DNA from 3 places in the Nocardioides coralli genome. Region 2 is predicted to be linked to each of the others. Evidence: predicted binding sites of a transcription regulator. Region 2 holds the regulator's gene; each other region holds the start of a gene.
The links. Region 2 encodes LexA, which represses DNA repair genes until DNA is damaged. Its sites were predicted from a motif close to TCGAACANNTGTTCGA; they were not measured.

Region 1: K6T13_RS13375 (HNH endonuclease signature motif containing protein) is a predicted target of LexA. The motif match lies at 1,911-1,926, and genes of this name have one in related genera.
Region 3: K6T13_RS02110 (HNH endonuclease signature motif containing protein) is a predicted target of LexA. The motif match lies at 5,486-5,501, and genes of this name have one in related genera.

Annotation. Positions count from the first base shown of each region.
Region 1 covers NZ_CP082273.1:2,738,270-2,745,989, reverse strand. The annotation lists gene pruA (L-glutamate gamma-semialdehyde dehydrogenase) at 1-70, shown strand, start outside; gene K6T13_RS13380 (hypothetical protein) at 476-658, shown strand; gene K6T13_RS13375 (HNH endonuclease signature motif containing protein) at 697-1,896, opposite strand; gene K6T13_RS13370 (DMT family transporter) at 2,038-2,970, opposite strand; gene K6T13_RS13365 (DUF2505 domain-containing protein) at 3,038-3,520, opposite strand; gene K6T13_RS13360 (NAD-glutamate dehydrogenase) at 3,643-7,720, shown strand, end outside.
Region 2 covers NZ_CP082273.1:586,945-594,664, forward strand. The annotation lists gene K6T13_RS02950 (response regulator) at 1-425, opposite strand, end outside; gene K6T13_RS02955 (sensor histidine kinase) at 422-1,585, opposite strand; gene K6T13_RS02960 (hypothetical protein) at 1,746-2,195, shown strand; gene lexA (transcriptional repressor LexA) at 2,258-2,971, opposite strand; gene K6T13_RS02970 (response regulator) at 3,036-3,641, opposite strand; gene K6T13_RS02975 (sensor histidine kinase) at 3,638-5,599, opposite strand; gene K6T13_RS02980 (DUF4386 family protein) at 5,614-6,312, opposite strand; gene K6T13_RS02985 (SDR family NAD(P)-dependent oxidoreductase) at 6,452-7,240, shown strand; gene K6T13_RS02990 (LysM peptidoglycan-binding domain-containing protein) at 7,423-7,720, shown strand, end outside.
Region 3 covers NZ_CP082273.1:422,105-429,824, reverse strand. The annotation lists gene K6T13_RS02125 (pirin family protein) at 1-562, opposite strand, end outside; gene K6T13_RS02120 (FdhF/YdeP family oxidoreductase) at 559-2,838, opposite strand; gene K6T13_RS02115 (homogentisate 1,2-dioxygenase) at 2,891-4,123, opposite strand; gene K6T13_RS02110 (HNH endonuclease signature motif containing protein) at 4,186-5,472, opposite strand; gene K6T13_RS02105 (ABC transporter ATP-binding protein) at 5,716-7,596, shown strand; gene K6T13_RS02100 (ABC transporter ATP-binding protein) at 7,593-7,720, shown strand, end outside.

The sequences.
Region 1 (7,720 bases), 1.4 Mb from region 2:
GACCAGCACCCGGGCCATCAAGGAGAACTTCGTGCCGCCGACCGACCACCGCTACCCGTACATGGACTGAGTCCCCGAGACGACGAGCCGCCCGGACCCCTCGCGGTCCGGGCGGCTCGCTCCGTCGATCGGCAGTGTCTCTCGACACGACCCGCTCGGACCGAGGGGATCCGAGCGGGTCGCGGTGTCTCTGCGCCGGTCAGCTGGGGGGGACCTACTGACCTCCGGGCCGGTTCAGGCGGCCGGCCCGGTTGTTGCCGTTCCGGTTCAGGCGGCCGGTTCGGCGAAGCGCATCGACGGGGCACCCTCTCGATCTGGCGGGACCCACCGTCCCGCTTGCCCGGTGGAACGAGGCGACGTGGCGTGGGTCACGCTCCGTCCCCCGGTTGTCTAGACCTGCCCGCCCGTCTCGATCCGCTCTCCGTTGTCGAACGGCCGCGTCCTCGGGATGTCCGGCCGGTGCGAGGATGGAGTGGTGACCCCGCTCCACCTCGGTGCCCTGCACCCCTACGAACAGGCGCTGACGCTGGTGCTGGCGTTCGGGCCCTTCGTGGCGCTGGGGATCGTGATCTGGCGCCGCCGGCGCGAGGAAGCGTCGGACGCGTCCGGGCAGCCCGACGACGTCAGTCACGCGTCGGAGGAGCCCGTCGACCGCTGACCTCGCAGTGGCCAGTCTGGCACGGGGACGAGCTCGTCCTACGTCCGGCGGTTGAACCTGATCGATCCGTCAGGCAGACGGCGGTGGAGGTGGCCGGGGTCGTGGATCCGCCTGTGGTGGAAGCCGCACAGCGGGACCATGTCGCCGAGGTCGGTGCGGCCGCCTCGGCTCCACGGGGTGGCGTGGTGGAGCTCGGTCCAGGCGTAGGGCACGTCGCACCCATCGGCGGCGCAGCTGGTGTGTCGGGTGGCGCCGGCGACGCGTTGGGCTTCGGTGAAGAGGCGTTGGCTGCGGCCGAGGTCGAGCGGCTGGGACGCACCGTTCAGAACTGCGGGCACGAGTCCGGCCTGGCAGGCCAAGCGGCGCGCCTGCCCGGCGGAGACCAGGTCGCCGGTGTCGAGGCCGGCGGCCTTGAGCCGGTCGGTGAGGCTGTCCGCGTCGAGGGTGACCACGACGGTGGCGGCGACCTTGCCGTGGAGCCGGTCGGTGGGCAGGTGCTCCAGCAGCTGCGTGAACGCCAGTCCCCGCTCGTGGGCCCAGTCGCGGTCACGAGTCTGGTCGCCGGCTTGGGCGGTGGTGGCACCGAGCCGCCCGCGGCGTGGCGCGGTGAGGGAGTCGAGGACCTTCCGCAGGATCGACCCCGCGAGCAGGGGGACGGTGAAGTGGCCGGACAGGGTGCCGTCGCCGTTGTCGTGCAGCGTCAGCCGGGTCTTCGCCACCGCGGCGGACTCCTCCTCGACCAGCTGGGCGTCCTCGTGGGCGTCCACGGTGGCGGGGTCGGGTTCGACGGCGGCCAGCGCGCGGCGGGCCAGGCGGCGCAGCTGAGTCGGGTCGACCCGGCGGGCCTGCTCGACCAGACGGTCTTCCACGCGGGCGCGCTGGTCACCGGTGAGGTGGCGGGGCAGGCGGGAGGCGGCCTGCGCGATCACGGCGGCGTGCTCAGTCGAGACCTCCCGGGCGGCCGCGGCGGTGCCGGTCCGGGTCTGCCGGGACAACCACGCACCGGTCGAGGCGCACCGTGCATCCTCGGCCACGGTGGACCGCTCCGCGGCCGCGAGCAACCGGAGCTTGATCGCCGCCATCCGGTGCAGCGCCCGCTCCCACTCCGCGACCGTCGCGGCGAGCTGGTCGGCGGGCACGCCGTCGGCGTCCACGTGGTCAAGGGCCTCGTGCACCGCCGCGGCCACCGCGGCCGGATGACCGGGTGGAGGAGGCGCGAGCTCGACGACCAGTGACATACCAACCACGCTATTCGAACACGTGATCGAGAGCCATGCCCGCCGCCGAGGGTGTGCACGAGCGTGACCGAAGCCCCGCCTGTGGACACCTGTTGGCCCATCGCGGCCGGGCCGCTGCGCCAGGTCTCGCTGGGGCTGGCGTCAGGCCGGGGTGCCGCGTTCCGTCGCCTCGGCCACCGTGGCAGACCCGGACCGCGACGCTCGTTGGCCCCAGCGGAGCACGGCCACGCCGAGGAGGATCAGCGCCACGGCTCCCGCGTCCAGGAGACCCAGCGGCTCCCCGACGAGCCACCAGCCGATCGCCAACGCGACGACGGGAGGGATGTAGGTGGAGCTCGACGCCGTCACCGCACCCAGGATGTCCACGATCACGTAGTAGAGGATGTAGGCGACGCCCGTGCCGAGCAGGCCCAGGCCCACCACCACGCCGAGCAGCGCACGAGGGTCCTCCGACAGGGCCGCGATCCCCTGCAGGTCGGTGGCCACCAGCAGCGTCGGCAGCGCCAGGCCGATCTGGTAGGTCGTGAGTGCAGCCGGAGCGATCCGCAACGGGGAGACGAAGCGCTTCGCATAGACGAAGGACGCCCCCACGCTGGCGGAGCCCAGGAGCATGAAGAGCACGCCGAGAGGGTCGACCACGCCGGCTGCCTCCCACGGCCGTGCGATCAGCAGGACGCCGCCGAACCCGACGACCACGCCCAGGAAGCGTCGCGGAGTCACGTGCTCGCTGCGCAGGAAGATGGCGGCGGCCAGGAAGGTGAACAGCGGGATGGCGCCGCTGAGTGCCCCGGCGATCCCCGACGGCAGCACCGACGTCCCGGCTGCGAAGGCGTAGTAGTAGAGGGACGTCGCCAGGACGGACATCACGACGAAGTGGTGGAGGTGGCGCAGGTGCCACCAGGCGAACGCCCTGCGGAGGAGTGCGTAGGCGAGTACCGGGACGAAGCCGAAGACGACCCGGAGCAGCGTGATCTGGCCGGCGGAGATGCTCTCGGACGCCCACTTCATGAAGATGAAGTTGCTGCCCCAGACCACGCCGAGCACCACGAACGCGATGCCGGCAGGTCGGAGCACTGCGCGAGTGTGGCACGGGGCCCGGCCTGCTGGCGGTGCGTGCCGGGGGTCGGACGGAGACCCGCTCCTAGCGTGCGAGCCACTTCCGGCCGACGGCGTTCTCGGCCCTCAGTGCCTTGACCAGCAGGTCGCTGATCAGTCCCTCGAGCTTGCCGCCGACCAGGGGGATGCCGACCTTGACGGTCAGGTCGACCGTCTCGGTGGTCGTGCCGTCCGACTCGCTCAGCGTGGCCGTACCGACCATGTCGCCCGGCTTGCCCGGGATGGTGACCTCGATGTCGGCGTGCTCGCGACTCGTCCAGGTCTCGGACTGGACGATCTGGATCTCCTCGCCGACGAACTTCGCCGCGAAGGCCGGGATGCCGGTGGCCGCCTGCACCTGGTCGATCCGCACCTCGAGGCCGGCGTCGGTCTCCTCGATGGTCACCTCGGACCGCAGCACGGCCTGGTAGTCACAGACTTCGCGCCTGAACGCCGGGTCCGCCAGCATCGCGGCAACCTCCGACAGGGGTGCGTCGTAGGTGAGCTCGTGCACGATCCGCTTGGCCATCCGGTGATCTCCTCTGTGTCGCGACGTCCGCGGGGCCATCATGGCGGACCTCCGGGACACGGCCCGCGGCGCGTGCCCACCCCGTGTTGTCGGAGGGGGAGGGGAGTCCTAGTGTCGGGGACGTGGCAACGACGCTCGACGAGGAGAAGTTCGCACTGCTGAGCGAGGCCGCTGAGCAGCCAGACCACGAGGCCGGTGACGGCCAGGGTGCCGGTCCGCTGGTGCGTGCCTACTACCGCAACGTCGCGGCCGAGGACGTCTGCGAGCGGAGCGTCGAGGACCTCTACGGCGCCCTCGACTCCCATCTCGAGCTGGCCCGTACGCGGCCGCAGGGGACCGCCCAGGTCCGGGTGCTGACACCCGGCCAGGACCAGGGGTGGTCGGCGGCCGGCCACTCGGTCGTCCAGGTGGTCACCGACGACATGCCCTTCCTCGTCGACTCGCTGACCATGGAGCTCACCCAGCAGGACTACGACGTCCGCGTGGTCATCCACCCCCAGATGGACGTGATGCGTGACATCACCGGGGAGCTTCGCTCCGTCACCGGTGTCGAGGACGGCTCGGTGGCCGTCGCCGAGGGGGCGATCCGCGAGTCGTGGATGCAGGTCGAGATCTCGCGGGTGCGCACCGCCGAGGAGGCCCAGGCCCTCGAGGGCGCGCTCCAGCGCGTCCTCACCGACGTGCGGGTGGCGGTGGAGGACTGGTCGAAGATGCACGCCACCGCGCTGCAGATCGTCGACGAGCTCGAGGAAAACCCGACCCCGCTCGACGGTGACGAGGTCGCACAGGGTCAGGACCTGCTCCGCTGGCTGGCCCAGGACCACTTCACGTTCCTGGGCTACCGGGAGTACCGCCTCGAGAGCGACGGCGAGGACGAGGTGCTGCGAGCCGTGCCCGGCACCGGCCTGGGGATCCTCCGCTTCGACCAGGACATGTCCACCTCGTTCGGCAAGCTGCCACCTGCGGTGAAGGCGAAGGCACACGAGAGGACGCTGCTGGTGCTGGCCAAGGCCAACTCCCGCGCGACCGTGCACCGGCCGGCCTACCTGGACTACGTCGGGGTCAAGACGTTCGACGAGTCCGGCGAGGTCGTGGGGGAGCGCCGCTTCCTGGGGCTCTTCTCCAGCGCCGCCTACACCGAGTCGGTCCTCCGGATCCCGCTGCTGCGCGACAAGGCCCGCGAGGTCCAGAAGCGCGCTGGCTTCGACTCCCGCAGCCACGCCGGCAAGGCGCTCCTCGACACGCTCGAGAACTTCCCCCGCGACGAGCTGTTCCAGACCCCGATCGACGACCTGGCACCGGTGGCGGTCGCGGTCATGCACGCGCGCGAGCGCCGTCAGCTCAAGGTGTTCCTCCGCAAGGACGCCTACGACCGCTACGTCTCCGCTCTGGTCTACCTGCCGCGCGACCGCTACAACACCAGCGTCCGGGAGAAGTTCGCCGAGATCCTCAAGACCGAGTTCGGCGGCGAGACGGTCGAGTTCTCGGTCCGGATGGGTGAGTCGACCACGGCCAACGTCCACTTCGTCGTGCACCCCCCGAAGGGCCAGGGGATCCGCGACGTCGACACCGCCGAGCTCGAGCGGCGGCTCGCCGAGGTCTCCCGCTCCTGGCGCGAGGACTTCATGGTCGCGGCGATGGGGGAGTTCGGCGACGACCGCGGCGCCGACCTCGCCCAGCAGTACGTCGGCTCCTTCCCCGAGGCCTACAAGGAGGACTTCCCTCCGGCCATCGCCGCCGCCGACATCGCGCTGCTCGAGGAGCTCGGTGACGAAGGGATCGACCTGCGTCTCTACCCCAAGTCGGGCGGCCAGCCGCTCGAGGGACGGCTCAAGGTGTTCCGCACCGGTCACCACCTGTCGCTGTCCGAGCTGCTGCCGATGATCTCCTCCATGGGGGTCGAGGTCGTCGACGAGCGCCCCTACCAGCTCGACGGCCTCGACCGTCCCACCTTCATCTACGAGTTCGGGCTGCGCTACCGCGAGCCCGTCGAGGGCGACGACCCGGAACGCTTCGGGGAGGCGCTGCGCGCGGTCTGGGACGGTCGCAACGAGATCGACGGCTTCAACCGGCTGGTCCTCGAGGGCGACCTGACCTGGCGGCAGGCGACCCTGCTCCGCGCGTACGCGAAGTACATGCGGCAGGGCAACAGCCCCTTCGCCCAGGACACGATCGAGGAGGCGGTGATCGGCAACGTCGACATCACCCTGCTCCTGGTGCGCCTCTTCGAGACCCGGTTCGACCCCGGCCGCAACGGCCTCCCCGCCGACGCGGAGGCGCGGACCTCACGGACGGAGGCGCTGGAGGAGAAGCTCCAGCGGGCCCTCGACGACGTCGTGAGCCTCGACCACGACCGGATCCTGCGCTTCTACCTCACGCACATCAAGGCCACGCTGCGCACCAACTACTTCCAGCAGGACGACGCCGGGTCGCCCCACCCCTACATGTCCTTCAAGCTCGAGCCCTCGGCGATCCCCGAGCTGCCCGAGCCGCGCCCCTCCTACGAGATCTACGTCTACTCACCCCGGGTCGAGGGCGTGCACCTCCGCTTCGGCGCGGTCGCCCGCGGTGGCCTGCGCTGGTCGGACCGGCGCGACGACTTCCGCACCGAGGTCCTGGGCCTGGTCAAGGCGCAGATGGTCAAGAACACCGTCATCGTGCCGGTCGGCGCCAAGGGCGGCTTCTACTGCAAGCAGCTGCCCGACCCGGGCGACCGCGAGGCGTGGCTGGCCGAGGGCGTGGCCTGCTACAAGACGTTCATCTCCGGTCTGCTCGACATCACCGACAACCTCGTCGACGGCGAGAACGTGCCGCCGGAGCGCGTGGTCCGCCACGACGGCGACGACTCCTACCTGGTGGTCGCCGCCGACAAGGGCACGGCCACCTTCTCCGACATCGCCAACGGCGTCGCCCAGGACTACGGCTTCTGGCTCGGCGACGCCTTCGCCTCCGGCGGCTCGGTCGGCTACGACCACAAGGCCATGGGCATCACCGCCCGCGGCGCCTGGGTCTCGGTCCAGCGGCACTTCCGCGAGCGGGGCATCGACTGCCAGACCGAGGACTTCACCGCCGTCGGCATCGGCGACATGTCCGGTGACGTGTTCGGCAACGGCATGCTCTGCTCCGAGCACATCCGGCTGGTGGCCGCCTTCGACCACCGCGACATCTTCCTGGACCCCGACCCCGACGCGGCCACGTCGTACGCCGAGCGCAAGCGGCTCTTCGACCTGCCGCGCTCCAGCTGGCAGGACTACGACACCGACCTGATCTCCGAGGGTGGCGGCGTCTGGTCGCGGTCGGTCAAGTCGGTGCCGATCAGCGCCCAGGCCCGGGAGGCCCTGGGGCTCGAGGACGACGTCACCAAGCTGACGCCGGCCGAGCTGATGAGGGCGATCCTGCTCGCCCCGGTCGACCTGCTCTGGAACGGCGGCATCGGAACCTACGTCAAGTCCTCCGACGAGAGCCACGCCGACGCCGGCGACAAGGCCAACGACGCCATCCGCGTCGACGGCCGCGACCTGCGGGTCGCGTGCGTCGGCGAGGGCGGCAACCTCGGGCTGACCCAGCGTGGCCGGATCGAGTACGCCGCCCGCGAGGGTCGCATCAACACCGACTTCATCGACAACTCGGCCGGCGTCGACACCTCCGACCACGAGGTCAACATCAAGATCCTGCTCGACCGCGTCGTCGCCGCCGGCGACCTCACCGAGGAGCGGCGCAACACCCTGCTGGCGGAGATGACCGACGAGGTCGCCGACCTGGTGCTCCGCGACAACTACGAGCAGAACCTCGCGCTGGCCAACGCCGTCGCCCACGCGCCCTCGCTGCTGCACGTCCACGAGGACTGGATGAAGCGGCTGGAGCGTCAGGGGGTCCTCAACCGCGAGCTCGAGGCGCTGCCGACGAGCCGGCAGGTGCGGCGACGGCTCGAGCGCGGCGAGGCGCTCACGGTGCCGGAGCTGTCGGTGCTGATGTCCTTCACCAAGATCGTGCTGGCCGACGAGCTGCTCGCCTCGGACCTGCCCGACGACCCCTACCTCGACATCGACCTGCGGGCGTACTTCCCGCACCCGGTGCAGGAGGGCTTCCCCGATCAGGTCGCCGAGCACCCGCTGCGTCGCGAGATCATCGTGACCCAGGTCGTCAACGACCTCGTCAACGGCGCCGGCATGACCTACGTGCCCCGCCTGGCCGAGGAGA
Region 2 (7,720 bases):
AACTCCGCGATGAGGCGCCGGGTGACCGACGGCGCGAAGAGCGAGCCACCCTCGGCCACGACCCGGATCGCGGTCACGAGCCGCTCCTCGGGCGCGTCCTTGAGCAGGAAGCCGCTGGCACCGGCCCGCAGCGCGTCGTACACCACTTCGTCGAGGTCGAAGGTCGTCAGCACCAGGACCCGGGGCGGGTCGGGGAGCGCGGTGACGGCGCGGGTCGCCTCGATGCCGTCGACGCCGGGCATCCGGACGTCCATGAGGACGACGTCGGGGGCGAGCTCGGCACAGGCGTCGATCGCGGCCCGACCGTCGGCGGCCTCGCCGACCACCTCGAGGTCGGGCTCGGTGCCGAGGATCATCCGCAGGCCGGTGCGCACCAGCGGCTGGTCGTCGGCCAGCAGCACCCGGATCGTCGCGGGGTCGGTCACGTGAGCTCCAGTGCGTAGGGCAGGCGGGCCCGGATCCGGTACCCGCCGTCGGGTCCGGGCCCGGCCTCGACGGCGCCCCCGACCACCGAGACGCGCTCGCGGATCCCGATCAGGCCGTGGCCGCCGCGGGGGGCCCCGAGCGGGCCGGGGATGCCGTCGTCGGACACGGTGACGACCAGCTCGTCCGCGGAGTAGTCGAGCCGCACGGTGGCCCGCGCGTCGGCGGCGTGCTTGAGCACGTTGGTCAGCGCCTCCTGGACGATCCGGTAGGCCGAGAGGTCGACGCCGGGCGGCAGGTCGCGCCGGGTGCCGGTGACCTCGACGTCGACGGGTACGCCGCTGTCGCGGACGTGGTCGACGAGCCGGTCGAGGTGGGCCAGCGAGGGCTGCGGCGCCCGGTCGCCGTCGGCGGTGTGCAAGCCGTCGGGCTCGGTGTCGCGGAGGACGGCGAGCAGTCGGCGCATGTCGCCCAGCGCGGCGGCGTTGGTCTGCTCGATCGCGTCCAGGGCCCGGCGTACCGCTTCGGGGTCGGCGTCCATCGCCCGGCGTGCGCCGCGGGCCTGGAGCACGGTGACCGAGATGGCGTGGGCGACCACGTCGTGGAGCTCGCGGGCGATCCGCGCCCGCTCCTCGGCGACCGCCTGCTCCTGCTCCCGGCGGAGCGCCTCGTTCTCCGCGTTGAGCTGGGCCTCACGGTCCTGCCGCAGTCGCAGCGTGAAGCCGGCCGCCCACGGTGCCCCCACGAAGCCGAGCAGGAACGCGATGTCGCCGAGGTCGGTCTGCTGCCACCCACCCTCGCTCTGCACGAACCTCGCCATCACGACCAGCAGCGCCACGCCGCCGAGCCAGGCCTCGACCCCGCGGGCGTGCCGACCCAGTGAGTAGAGGGAGACGAAGAAGGCGATCACCAGGGCGGAGGAGTCGTTGTCGAAGCCCGGCTGCGCGACCGTCAGCAGGTTCAGACCCAGCATCACGAGCACGAACGACGCCAGCGGGCTGCGGCGGCGCAGGGCCAGCGGCAGCGTCATGACCAGCGCCCACAGCACGGCGGTGGCCAGGCCGGCCTCGACCCAGGCGACCACCTCCGCGACGGCGATCATCGCCAGGACCACGGCGAGGACGGCGTCGCCGTACCTCTCGCGGGCGGAGCGCAGGTCCATGACGCCACGGTAGGGCCAGCCGGGCCACCCGGGAGTCACTCCCGAGGATGACCTGCGGGTCACCCGGGCCGTGCCCGACAACCACTCCGCAGCGTGACGACCCGCTAGTGCCCGACGCCGAAGACTGCTGTGCAACCAGCTCCGGACGAGAGGACCCACCATGACCACCCTGACCCGCACCCCGAGCACCACCATCACGACCGGCACCGTCGCCGGAATCGGCGCCGCCACCTGTGCCGTCGCGCTCACCCTGACCACGCTCTTCGCCCACGACTGGGCCGAGGTCGCGACCGTCGCGCCTGTCATCGTCGTCGCCGGCGCGATCGTCTACGGCCTGGTCGTGCCGCGGGCGCTGCGACGGGACAGCCAGGGAGGAGCGGCGCTGGTGCTGGCCGTGCTCGCCGCGCTCGTGGTCGTTCCGGCGTTCTGGAGCGGCTTGCCGCTCGTGCTCGGTGTCGCGGCCATGGTGCTCGGGAACGCCGGCCGACGTTCCCGGGAGGGCGCGGGCACGGCGATCGCCGGGTTGGTGCTGAGCACGCTCGCGGTCCTCTTCTACGGCTGGATCTACGTCAGCGAGGGCCTGCAGGGGATGGCCGGGCTGCCCGGCTGAGAGACGCAGCGACGCCCGGTCCGACCATGGGGGAGCCGGACCGGGCGTCGAGGTGCGCTGCGTCAGACCCGGCGGAGCACCGCCGTGACCTTGCCGAGGATCGTGGCGTGGGTGCCGTCGATCGGCTCGTAGGCCTCGTTGTGGGGGAGCAGCCAGACCTGGCCGCCCTTCTTCTGGAACGTCTTGACGGTGGCCTCGCCGTCGATCATCGCGGCCACGATGTCGCCGTTGTCGGCGGTGGGCTGCTGACGGATCACGACGTAGTCGCCGTGGCAGATCGCGGCGTCGACCATCGAGTCACCGGAGACCTCGAGCAGGAACAGCTGGCCCTCGCCGACGAGCTGCTTGGGCAGCGGGAAGACGTCCTCGACGCGCTCCTCGGCCAGGATCGGGCCACCGGCCGCGATCCGGCCGACCACCGGCACGTTGGTGGCGGTCGGGGCGGCGTCGCCGATGCCGGTCTCGTCAACCGAGCTCTCCTCGAAGCCGCCGAGGCTGCGCCGGGCGGCCATCACCTCGGGCAGGAACACCTCGAGCGCGCGCGGCCGCTTGGGGTCGCGGCGGATGAAGCCCTTCTCCTCCAGCGTCTTGAGCTGGTGGGCGACGCTGCTGGAGCTGGTCAGCCCCACGGCCTCACCGATCTCGCGCATGCTGGGCGGGTAGCCCCGCTTCTCGATCGAGTCCTTGATGGTGGCCAGCACCTTCTGCTGCCGGGGGGTGAGCCCGGTGGCGTCGGGCGGGCCGTCGGGCAGCTCCGAGACCTTCTTCTGCGGCATGAGGGCAGCGTGCCACGCCGCCGCCCGGACTTCAAACACCTGTTCGAACGGCGTGTCGGCTCGGTCACTCCAGCCCGCGGGCGCGGAACGCCGCCTGCGTCCGGTCGCGCACCTGCAGCTTGCCGAGCACCGCCGACACGTGGTTCTGGACCGTCTTGAGGCTGACCCCGAGCTCGCGGGCGATCTCGCCGTTGCCGAGCCCGCGGCCGAGCAGGGCGAGCACCTCCGACTCGCGGGGCGTGAGGGTCTCGGCGAGGCCACCGCCGGTGGCCAACCGGGTGGCGACGCCGGGCCCGAGCACCGCGCCGCCGGCGGCCACGGTGCGGATCGCGGCCAGCACCTCGTCCTGACCGGCTTCCTTGCGCAGGTAGCCGCGGGCGCCGACCCGGAGCGCCGCGACCACGCTGGCGTCGTCGGCGACCATCGTCAGCACGAGCACCGCACACTCCGGCGCGGCCTCGCCGATGCGACGGGTCGCCTCCAGCCCCGGCGTACCCGGCAGGTTGAGGTCCATCAGCACCACGTCGGGCCGGAGCGCGACCGCCTGCGCGACGGCGGCGTCGCCGTCGGCCGCCTCGCCGACGACCTCGACGTCCGGCACGGTGGCGAGCAGGCCGGCGAGCCCGCTGCGGAACAGCGGGTGGTCGTCGACGACGAGGACCCCGATCACGGGCCCACCGCCTCGTGGACCGGGAAGCGGGCGACCACGGTCGTCCCGGCGGTGTCGCTGGTCACCTGCACGCTGCCTCCGATCTCCTGCGCCCGCTCGGCCATGCTGCCCAGCCCGACACCCCGGCCGGGCGCCGCCCCGCCGTGCCCGTCGTCGGCGACGGTGAGGACGAGCTCGGCCGCCTCGACGCACACGCGCACCCGGCAGTGCTCCGCGTGGGCGTGGCGGACCACGTTGGTGAGCGCCTCCTGGGCGACGCGGTACGCCGCGACCTCGACCGCGGCCGGCAGGGCGGGTCGGTCCTCGGGCAGCTCGAGCGCCAGGTCGAGCCCCGCGCCACCGGTGAGCTCGCGGCCCAGCTCCGCGATCGCCCCGGACAGTCCCAGGTCGTCGACCGCCGGCGGCCGGAGGCCCTCGACCACCCGGCGTACCTCCGCGACGGTGTGGCCCAGGCCCTCGCGCAGCAGCTGGAGCTGGGTGTCGGGCGATTGCCCGGCGGCGAGCAGGTTCGCGGCCGCGTCGACGTGCAGCCCGAGCCCGGCGAGGGAGGGGCCCAGCCCGTCGTGGAGGTCGCGGCGCAGCCGCCGGCGCTCCTGCTCGCGGCCGAGCACCAGCTGTTCGCGGGCGTGGCGCAGGGAGTCGACGAGGCCGGCGGTGTGGACGGTGGCGCCGACCTGGTGGGCCAGGTCGAGGAGCAGCGAGCGGTGCACCGGCCGCAGCGGCGACCCAGCCCAGCGGAGCGACCCCACGCCCTGGCCGTACGCCGTGAGCGGTACCGACCCGGTCGTGGCGACCGGCTGGCCGGACGCGGCGAGCACCCGCCCGGACGCGTCGTGGATCTCGGCGCGGGCCAGACCGAGCCCGGTCACGAGCTCGTCGGTGAGCGACCGCAGCAGCGTCGGCGCGTCGGCGGCGTCCGCGAGCCGGCGTCCGGTGTCCGCGAGCACCTCGGCCGGTGTCGACCACCGGCCGTAGGTCAGCCGGTTGACGCCCTGCTGCAGCCAGTCACGCACCGGCGCGAAGGCCACGGCGACGACGCCCGCCCCCGCCCAGGGAAGCCAGGTAGCCCCCCGGTCGTCGAGCACCACGCCGACGCCCGCGACCACGGCGGCGTACACCCCGGCGAGGACGACCGAGAGCGCGACGTAGGTGAGGGTGCGGTTGGCGGCGCGCTGCACGTCGTAGAGCCGGCGCTGGAACATCGCGACCCCGACCGCGACCGGGGTCGGGATCAACACCAGCGCGAACATCCACGGCGCCGCCCACGGCGTCGAGATCACGGGCAGCAGGAGCAGCGGCAGCGAGAACGCGGCGCCGAAGATCGCCACCTGCTGCCGCTCCAGCTCGGCGCCGGTGCGCCAGCGGACCACCAGCGACCGGACGACCACCACCAGCGCGACGAACGTCGCCAGGAGCGAGCCGATCGCGAGCAGGTCGGCGGCGACCCGGGCCGACTCCGGTACGCCGATGGGGTTGTCGACCCCGTCCAGCCGCGACTCCAGCGGCGTCGGGGCTACCAGCGTGGCGAGCGTGAAGGCGGCGATCGATCCTGCGACGAGCCCGACCGACCTGGGTCCCGGGGGCCGGCCGTCGGGGAACAGCAGCGGCAGCCCCAGGACGAGCAGCAGCCAGCCCGCTCCCCGGCAAGCCGTGCCGAGCACGCCCGCCAGGGCCGCGCCCGGGGCGCCGAGACCGGTCTCGAGACCGGCCAGGCCCAGGGCCAGCAGCCCCTCGCCGACGCCCCAGAGGAGGGCGCCGACGAGCACGAGCCGCCCGACCGGGTGTCCCGGCCGGGCGAGCTCGATGGCGACGGCGACGGCGGCGTACGCCGTCAGGGCGAGGACGATCGCGAGCCCGTCGTAGGCGCTGCGGGTGTCGGTGGCGGCGAGGGCGACGACGCCGCCCGCGACCGCGAGGGCGGCCAGCAGCACCACCGCCACGACCCGGATCCCGCGCATCGCCTCACCTCGGGTCAAGAGTGCCCGACGACGACGCCGGTGGGGGAGCGATCTGCGGCGGCGGTGGTGGCCGGCTCGCGGTGGCGGATCATCAGCACGCCGACGCCGGCGAACCAGACCATCCAGACCAGGGTCCCCCAGTCCTGGTGCCCCACCCCGGCCAGCGGGGTGGAGGCGACCAGGAGGGCGCCGGTCGCCAGGCCGAACCAGCCGATCCAGCGCGGGTGCACGCGCTCGGCGAGCGCGGCCGCGGCGAAGCCGAGGGTGCTGGCGCCGAGCAGCATCAGCGACAGGAAGTAGCCGAAGAGCCGGACGTTGTTGATCGCGAACGCGGCGTCGACGTCGAGCCCGTGCTGCACCCCGTACATGGCGGCGGCGCCGGCGGGGAAGCCGACCGCGAACGTGACGGCGACGTAGGCGAGGCCGCAGACGGTGCCGGTCTGCGCCGCCCAGCGGCCGCCGGCGGTGCTGCGGCCCAGCACCTGGCCGAGGAAGACCAGGACGGCCAGGAGGAGCACGAAGCCGACGGCCTCCAGCATGCCGCCGGTGAACGACCGGGTCAGGTCGCCCTCGGCGTACGAGTCGACGATGCCCTCACGGCCGTCGGCGAACAGCGGCCCGCCCTGGAGGGCGATGCCCACCGGGATCAGGGCCACGTGGACGAGGGCGAGCGCTCCGGCGATCTGCCACAGGCGGCGGGGTACGGCGGTCATGGGGTCCTCCTCGAGGTGCGGTGTGGTCGATGCCCCGAGCGTGCGGCGCCGGGCGCGCCGGCACATCGGGCCCGTTCCCGGACCGGCCGGGAAGATCTCCCGGTCGGCCCGGGAGCGGGGTCTGGTTGACTCGCGCCCCATGGACAGCAGCGTCGTGGTCACCGGCGGGGCCCGCGGGATCGGCCGCGCCATCGCCGAGCTCCTGGTGGCCCGTGGTCACCAGGTGGTCATCACCGACATCGACGGCGCCGCGGCGGCCGACACCGCGGCCGAGATCGGTGCCGAGGAGGGGCTGACCCACGACGTACGCAACCCCGCCGACCACGAGGCCGCGGCGCAGGCGGCCCTCCACCACGCGCCGTTGACGGCGTGGTTCAACAACGCGGGGGTCGGTGACGACGGCCGGCTGACGGAGCAGAGCGAGGAGCAGGTACGCCGCCTGGTCGAGGTCAACCTGCTCGGCACGATGTGGGGGATGCGCGCCGCGCTCGGCGCCTTCGGCAAGGGCGGCGGCGACATCGTCAACGTGGCCTCCCTCGCCGGGCTCGGACCGGTCCCCGGCTTCGGGGTCTACGCCGCCAGCAAGGCCGGCGTCGTCTCGCTGACCGCCTCGGTCGACGCCGAGACGCCACGCAACGTACGGGTGCACGCCGTGTGCCCCGACGTCGTCGACACCGCGATGCTCACCGAGGGGCACACCCACGACTCGCTGGGTTCCCGGATCGCCCACTCCGGCGTGGTCCTCACCGCCGACGAGGTCGCCCGCGACGCGGTCTCGCTGCTCGGTTCGCGTCGCGTGCTGCTCTCGGTGCCGCGCTGGCGCGGGGGAGTCGTGCGCACCGCGGCCGTCGCCCCGTCGCTGTCGCGGCACGCGATGAGGCTGGTGGCCGCGCAGGGCCGGCGCACCATCGCCCGCCGCGCCCGCTGACGCTGTCGAACACGCGTTCGTCTGGTCCTTGCTTTCGTTCGAACACCTGCTCTACTCTCGTACACGTGTTCGATCGAACGTCTGATCGAGACCCTCGGCCGGGGGGCTTGTCAGTGGTCTCGGTCAGGCTTCGACCCGAACACCGACCGACAGGCTGACCGCCGCTTCCCCAGGAGGTCCCGATGAGCACCATGACGATCACCCGCCCGATGCCCGTACGCCGCCCCACCCGGCCCGCCCGCCCCGCGCCCGTCCGGCTGACGCGCCGCGGCCGGCTGGTGGTCTTCGCGACCGGGCTGCTCGCGGTGCTGGTCCTCGGCATGGTGTGGGGTGCGGGCTCGGTCGCCTCCGAGCAGCGCGGCGAGCCGGCCACCCAGGTGGTCCAGGTCCAGCCGGGCGACACCCTCTTCGGCCTCGCCGCCGATGCGACCACCGACGGCGACGTCAATGCCACGATCCACCAGATCCAGCGCCTCAACG
Region 3 (7,720 bases), 160 kb from region 2:
GCAGCGCGCTGTGGGTGGTGACCGGCGAGGTGTCGCCGAGCAGTGAGCCGAGGAAGACCCGCGCCTGCCAGCCCTCCCCCGACACCGCCTCGGGGGCGTGGTGCTCGAAGCCGGGGTCCACGAACCGGGCGCTGTCGGGCAGGGCGACCCAGAGCTGGACGCCGTGGAGCACCTCGGTGGCCCCGGTGGAGACCTCGGAGTGGCTGATGCCGCGGCCGGCGGTCATCAGGTTGAGCTCGCCGGGCCGCACCATGGCGTGGTGTCCGGCGCTGTCGGTGTGCTCGACCTCCCCGGTGAACAGCCAGCTCACGGTCTGCAGGCCGGTGTGGGGGTGGGGGGCGACCTTCATGCCGCCGGTCTCGCTGACGTGGTCGGGCCCGTAGTGGTCGACGAAGCACCAGGCCCCGATCAGGGAGCGGTGCCGCTGCGGCAGCGTCCGGCGTACGCGCATGGCACGCGGCCCCCCGAGCGGCACCTCGCGCGGCGGCAGCACCTCGACCTGCCGGGTCACCTCGCACGGGTCGAGGACCATCTCGTCCGGGTCGCGCTCGGGGTTGGTCATGAGGTTGCCTCCAGTCGCACGACGACCGACTTCGAGGCGGGGCACTGGCTGCCCTCCGCCACGTGGTCGAGCGGGACGATCGGGTTGGTCTCCGGGTAGTACGCCGCCGCACAGCCGCGCGGCTGCTCGTAGGGGACGACGCGGAACGCCGGCGCCCGGCGTACCGAGCCGTCGGTCCACTCGCTGACCAGGTCGACCGTCGCGCCCGCCGACAGCCCCAGCGCCTCGATGTCGTCGGGGTGGACGAACACCACCCGCCTCCCACCCGACACCCCGCGGTAGCGGTCGTCGAGGCCGTAGATGGTGGTGTTGAACTGGTCGTGGGACCGCAGCGTCTGCAGCAGCAGCCGCCCCTCGGGTACGTGGAGCACCTCGATCGGGCTGACGCTGAACTTCGCCCGCTCCACGTCGGTGGGGAAGGTCCGCGAGTCGCGCGGCGGGTGGGGCAGCACGAAACCGCCGGGCTGGTCGATCCTCGCCTGGTAGTCCTCGCAGCCCGGGACCACCCGGGCGATCCGGTGGCGGATCTCGTCGTAGTCGGCACGCATGGTCGCCCACGGCACGACGTGCCGGGGGCCCAGGGTGGCCAGCGCCAGGGTGCAGACGATGTCGACCTCCGAGCGCAGCCACCGCGCGGCCGGCTCGAGCGGGCCCTGGGAGGCGTGGACCGCCGAGACCGAGTCCTCGACGGTGACCCGCTGCGCCTTGCCACCGGTGAGGTCCTTCTCGCTCCGCCCGAGGGCGGGCAGGATCAGCGCCTCGCGACCGGTCACGACGTGGGACCGGTTGAGCTTGGTCGAGACGTGCACGGTCAGGTCCGCGTTGCGCATCGCGGCCTCGGTCGCCGCCGTGTCCGACACGGCCGAGACGAAGTTGCCGCCCATGCCCAGGAAGACACGTGCGCGACCGTCGCGGAGCGCCCGAACGGAGTCGACGGTGTCGAAACCGTCCTCGCGAGGCGGCTCGAAGCCGAACTCGTCGCGCAGGGCGTCACCGAACGCGGGCCGCAGCTTCTCCCAGATCCCCATGGTGCGGTCGCCCTGCACGTTGGAGTGGCCGCGTACGGGGCACAGCCCCGCCCCGGGCTTGCCGATGTTGCCCTGGGCGAGCGCGACGTTGGCGATCTCCTTGATGGTGGCCACCGCGTTGCGGTGCTGGGTGATGCCCATGGCCCAGCAGGTCACGGTCGCGCCGGAGTCGCGGAACATCTCCGCCGCCTGCCGGATCAGCTCGGGCTCGAGGCCGGTCGAGCGGCGTACGACGTCCCAGTCGAGGTCGCGGACGTGGGCGGCCCACGCGTCGAACCCGTGGGTATGGTGCTTGAGGAAGTCGTGGTCGAGGGCGTCCCACTCGACGAGGAAGTGGCCGATGGCCTGGAACAGCGCGAGGTCGCCGTTCACCCGGACCGGCAGGTGGAGGTCGGCCAGGGCGGTGCCGATGCCGGACAGGCCGCGCGGGGTCTGCGGGTTCTTGAAGCGGACCAGCCCCGCCTCCTTGAGCGGGTTGATGGCCAGGATCTTCGCGCCGTTCTGCTTCGCCTTCTCCAGCGCCGACAGCATCCGCGGGTGGTTGGTGCCGGGGTTCTGGCCCATCACGACGACGAGCTCGGCGGTCTCGATGTCGTGGAGGCTGACCGACCCCTTGCCGATGCCGATGACCTCCGCGAGCGCGACGCTGGTCGACTCGTGGCACATGTTGGAGCAGTCAGGCAGGTTGTTGGTGCCGAAGGCGCGCGCGAACAGCTGGTAGCAGAACGCTGCCTCGTTGGAGGTCTTGCCGGAGGTGTAGAAGATCGCCTCGTCGGGTGAATCCAGCCCGTTGAGGCGGTCGGCCAGGAGGGCGAACGCGTTGTCCCACGTGATCGGCTCGTAGTGGGTCGCGCCGGCCCGCAGCACCACCGGCTCGATGATGCGGCCCTGCTGCCCCAGCCAGTAGTCGGTCTTCTCCCGCAGCTCCGCGATCGGGTGGGCGGCGAAGAACCGGCGGTCCACGCGCCGCTTCGTGGCCTCCTCGGTGACCGCCTTGGCGCCGTTCTCGCAGAACTCGGCCGTGTGACGGTGCCCGGCGTCGGGGTCCGGCCACGCGCAGCCCTGGCAGTCGAAGCCGTCGACCTGGTTGAGCTTGAGCAGGGTCCGCGCGGTCCGGGCCACGCCCATCTGCTCGATCGCCCGCTTCATCGTCACGGCCACCGCCGTCACGCCCGCCGCCGACTGCTCGGGCTCGTCGACCTCGAGGTCCCGCTCGTCGATGTCGTTCACCGGCGGCTTCCGACTCATGCCTCCATCCTCACGCCCGCGTCAAGGATCCGCCCTCGCGGCGCTGCCGTCGTCAGGAGTTGGAGTAGACGGCGGGGCCGCCGTCCTCGCCGTCGGCGTCGGGCCCGCGTCCGGCCCAGGTCCAGGCGTACGCCGGGTCCTCGGCCGCGACGCCACCCTCGCCCAGCTCGAGCGGCCGGAAGGTGTCGACCATGACGGCCGACTCCTCGAAGTACTCGACGCCGAGCGAGGCCTCGATCGCGCTCGGCTGTGGCCCGTGGGCGTGGCCGCCGGGGTGCAGCGAGATCGACCCGATGTTGATGCCCGAGCCCTTGCGTGCCTCGTAGTCGCCGCCGACGTAGAACATGACCTCGTCGGAGTCGACGTTGGAGTGGTAGTAGGGCACCGGGATCGCGAGCTCGTGGTAGTCGACCTTGCGGGGCAGGAAGTTGCACACCACGAAGTTCCAGCCCTCGAAGACCTGGTGGACCGGGGGCGGCTGGTGCACCTTGCCGGTGATCGGCATGTAGTTCTCGACGTTGAACGTGTAGGGGTAGAGGCAGCCGTCCCAGCCGACGACGTCGAAGGGGTGGGTCGCGTAGGTTAGCCGGCTCCCCACGATCCCGGCGGAGGTGCGGTGCTTGACCAGCACCTCGACGTCGGCGCCCTCGGCCTGCAGCGGCTCGTCGGGGCCGTGCAGGTCGCGCTCGCAGTAGGGGGCGTGCTCGAGGAACTGCCCGTACCGGGAGAGGTAGCGCTTGGGCGCGTGGATGTGGCTGTTGGCCTCGATGGCGTAGAGCCGGCTCGGCTCGGCGGGGACCCACCGGTGGTCGGTGGACCGGGGCACGAGCACGTAGTCGCCGGTGCGGTAGGGCAGCACCCCGAAGACCGTCTCGACGGTGCCCGAGCCGCTCTCGACGTAGACGCACTCGTCGCCGATGGCGTTGCGGTAGAGCGGGCTGGGGTCGGTGCCGGTGACGACGTAGGCGATGCGGACGTCGCCGTTGCCGAGGACCAGCCGCCGTCCCTCGACGGGGCAGGCGCCCTCCCCCTCGCCCTCGAAGAGGCTGTGGAGCTTGAGGTGGCGCGGCTTCAGCGGGTGGTTGGGCTGGAGGCGCTGGTCGCCGAGCTCCCAGACCTGGCTGTCGACGATCGCCGAGGGCACACCCCGGTGGTAGAGCAGCGAGGAGTCGGAGGAGAAGCCCTCCTCGCCCATCAGCTCCTCGCGGTAGAGGTTGCCGTCGGAGTCCCGCATCTGGGTGTGCCGCTGGCGAGGAACCTCGCCGACGCGCCGGTAGTAGACCACCATGAACGTCTACCACCAGCGCCCCGGGCACGACCACCCGGATTGCCGAATCCGGAGGTCGGTCACGTCCGCCTCGTGAACCTGATCGAGCCGTCGGGTAGTCGACGGTGGCGGTGGCCGGGGTCGTGGACGGCTCGGTGGTGGAAGCCGCAGAGCGGAACCATGTCGGCCAGGTCGGTCCTGCCCTGCTGGCTCCACGGCTGCCGGTGGTGGAGCTCGCACCAGGCGTAGGGGACCTCGCACCCCTCGGCCGTGCAGCTGGTGTGGCTCAGGGCGCCGGCGGTGCGTTGCGCCTCGGAGAAGAACCGGTTGGCCCGCCCGAGGTCGAGGGGCTGGGACTTGCCTCCGAGGACGGCGGGCACGAGGCCGGCCCCGCACGCCAGGCGGCGGGCCTCGGATGCGGAGATCACGTCGCCGGTGTCGAGCCCCGCGGCCTCGAGCCGTCCCTGGAGGGTCTCGAGGTCGAGAGTGACCACGACCGTGGCCGCGGTCTTGCCGTGCAGCCGATCCGTGGGGAGGTGCTCGAGAAGCTGGGAGAACGCGAGGCCGCGCTCGTGGGCCCAGTCGCGGTCGGCCACGCTCGTCGAGCCTGACGCCGTGTCCGCCGAGCCAGACGCCACGCCGGTCGAGCTTGTCGAGATCCTCCGAGGCGACGTCAGGGCGTCCAGCACCTTCTTCAGGACCGACCCGGCGACCAGCGGCACCGTGAAGTGACCGGACAGCGTGCCGTCGCCGTTGTCGTGGAGGGTGAGCCGGGTCTTCGCCAACGCCCGGGTCTCCTCGTCGACGAGCTGCGCGTTCTCGTGGGCGTCGACGCGGGTGGTGTCGCGCTCCACGGCCTGGAGTGCGCGACGCGCGAGCCTGCGGAGCTGGCCGGGGTCGACGCGCCGCGCCTGCTCGACCAGCCGCTGCTCGACCGTGGCGACCTGGTCGGCGGAGAGCCCGCCGGGGAGGCGCTGGGTGGCATGGGCGATCACTGCAGCGTGCTCCGTCGAGACCTCACCAGCGCCCAGGGCTGCCTGGGTGGCGGGCAGCTTGGCGTTCAGGTCGGCGGCGAGCTTCACCTCGCGGGACGCGGCCGCCGTGCCGGACCGCGTCTGGCGTGACAGCCACGCCCCGGTCGACGCACACCCAGCGTCCCGAGCCACCGAGGACCTCTCGGCGGCAGCGACCAGCCTCAGCTCCAGCGCATGCAGTCGTGACCGCGCGCGGGAGAGCTCGGCGATCGTCCCCGCGAGCTCCTCCGGCCCCAACCCGTCCACCCGGACGTCGTCCAGCGCCTCGTGCACCGCCGCCACCAGCGCGGCCGGGTGGCCGGGCGCGGGGTGGAGGTCGAGAACTGCCGTCATGCATCCATTCTCCCCGAACACATGTTCGAAGAAACCAGACGACCCGGAACTGTGCAGAAAGCCGGCAGGCCCACGTTTGTGGACATTGTGTGGTCGGGGCAGACGCCGTACGCCCCTGGTCGCTTGACCTGAAGTCCGCTTCAACACCTAGCGTCCGAACACGTGACGCTGACCACGCGCCGGGCGGACGGCGACGAAAACGAGTCGCCGGGCAGAGACGGGCGGACCTACGCTCGACGGGCCATGCGCGACTTCCCGCCCCTTGTCTCGACGTACTGGTCACCGGACGGCGACCAGCGTTCCGGGGTACCCGACACCAGCACACCCGGGCGGTTCCTGCGGTGGATCATCCGTCAGCAGGGTGCGGTCGTGGGGGTGGGCGTCGTCTTCGGCGTCCTCTGGCAGCTGCCGCTGATCATGGGTCCCTGGATCTTCGGCCGGGCCATCGACCACGGCATCGTCCCGGGCGACGCGTACGCCGTCGCGCTCGGCGCGGGGGCGCTGCTGCTCGTGACCCTCATCGGCGCCGTGTTCGGCATCTCGCTCCACACGTTGGTGGTCCGCAGCTGGCTGATCGCGCTCTACGGCACGACGATGATGGTGACCCGCAAGGCCGCCCAGATGGGGCACGTCCTCCCGCGCCGCTCGCCCACCGGCGAGATCCTCAGCGTCGCCTCGAGCGACTCCGACGAGTTCGGGGCGATGAACGAGATCATCGCCCGCGCCGGCGCCCAGCTCATCTCGTTCCTCGCGGTCGCCGCGATCGTGCTGGCCACCTCGCCACGACTCGGGCTGGTCGTCCTCGTCGCCGCGCCGATCCTCTTCGCGGTGGCACTGCCGTTCCTGCGCCCGCTGCACCGGCGCCAGGAGGTCGAGCGCACCCGCAACTCCGAGCTGACCTCGATGGCCACCGACATCGTGGCCGGACTGCGGATCCTGCGCGGTATCGGGGGCGAGCGGACCTTCGGGCGCAACTACACCCAGCAGTCCCAGAGCGCCCGCGCGGCCGGTGTCTCCGCCGGCATCTGGCAGGCGGTCATCGAGGCGCTCGGCGTGCTCTTCTCCGGCGTCTTCCTCGTGCTCCTGCTCTGGCTCGGGACCCGCGAGGTCCTCGCCGACCGGCTGACGATCGGCGAGCTGGTGAGCTTCCTCGGTTACGGCCTCTACCTGATCGGCCCGATCCGGACCTTCTTCGAGTTCGCGCAGAAGATCACCCGGTCGCTGGTCTCCGCCCGCAAGGCGATCGCCATCTTCGAGCCCGAGCCGCCCTGGCGCGACGCCGCCGAGCCGGTCGCCCTCGACCCGCGCGGGGAGCTGGTCGACGCGGCCAGCGGGTTCGTCGCGAGCGCGGGCGAGCTGACCGTCGTCGTGAGCGCGGTCCCCGAGGAGTCGGCGGCCCTCGCCGACCGGCTGGGCCGCTACCTCCCGGCCGACACCGATCCGGTGAGCGAGGAGGACGAGGAGGGCCTCAAGGGGCGGGCCGCCCGCCGGGCCCGCTCGGAGCGCGCCCGCCGGCGTGCCGAGCTCGCGGCCCGTGACGCCGCCCGCACGAGCGGGACCTGGGGCGTCCGCCTGGCCGGGGTCGACCTCGCCGACGCCGCCCTGGCCGACGTCCGCGCCACGATCCTGGTCAGCGACACCGGCAGCCAGCTCTTCGCCGGAACCTTGCAGGACGCCGTCGACCCGCACCGGCGGCTGACCCGCGAGCAGGCCGAGACGGCGCTGCGCGCCGCCAACGCCGAGGACGTGTACGACGCCATGCCCGGCGGCTGGCAGGGCGTGCTCGACGAGCGGGGTCGCGGCCTCTCGGGCGGCCAGCGGCAGCGTGTCGTGCTCGCCCGGGCGCTCGCGTCCGAGCCGCCGGTGCTGGTGCTCGTCGACCCCACCTCGGCCGTCGACGCCCACACCGAGGCCCGCATCGCCGAGCGGGTGGCCGAGCTCCGCGCCGGCCGCACCACGGTCGTCTGCACCGTCTCGCCGCTGTGGCTCCATCACGCCGACCGCGTGGTGCTGCTCGTCGACGGCGGCGTCGCGGCGAGCGGCCGCCACGACGACCTCATCGCCCACCACCCGGCCTACCGCGCCGTGGTCGCCCGCGCCATCGACGAGGAGGTGACCCCGTGAGCACGGACCTGCTCGCCGATTCGGCCGCCACCTGGTCCGACCACGCCTCCGACCGGCCGCCCGTCGACCCGCGCCTGACGCCACCCGCCGAGGCGACGCCGGTGGAGCGGCTCGCCGCCTGGCG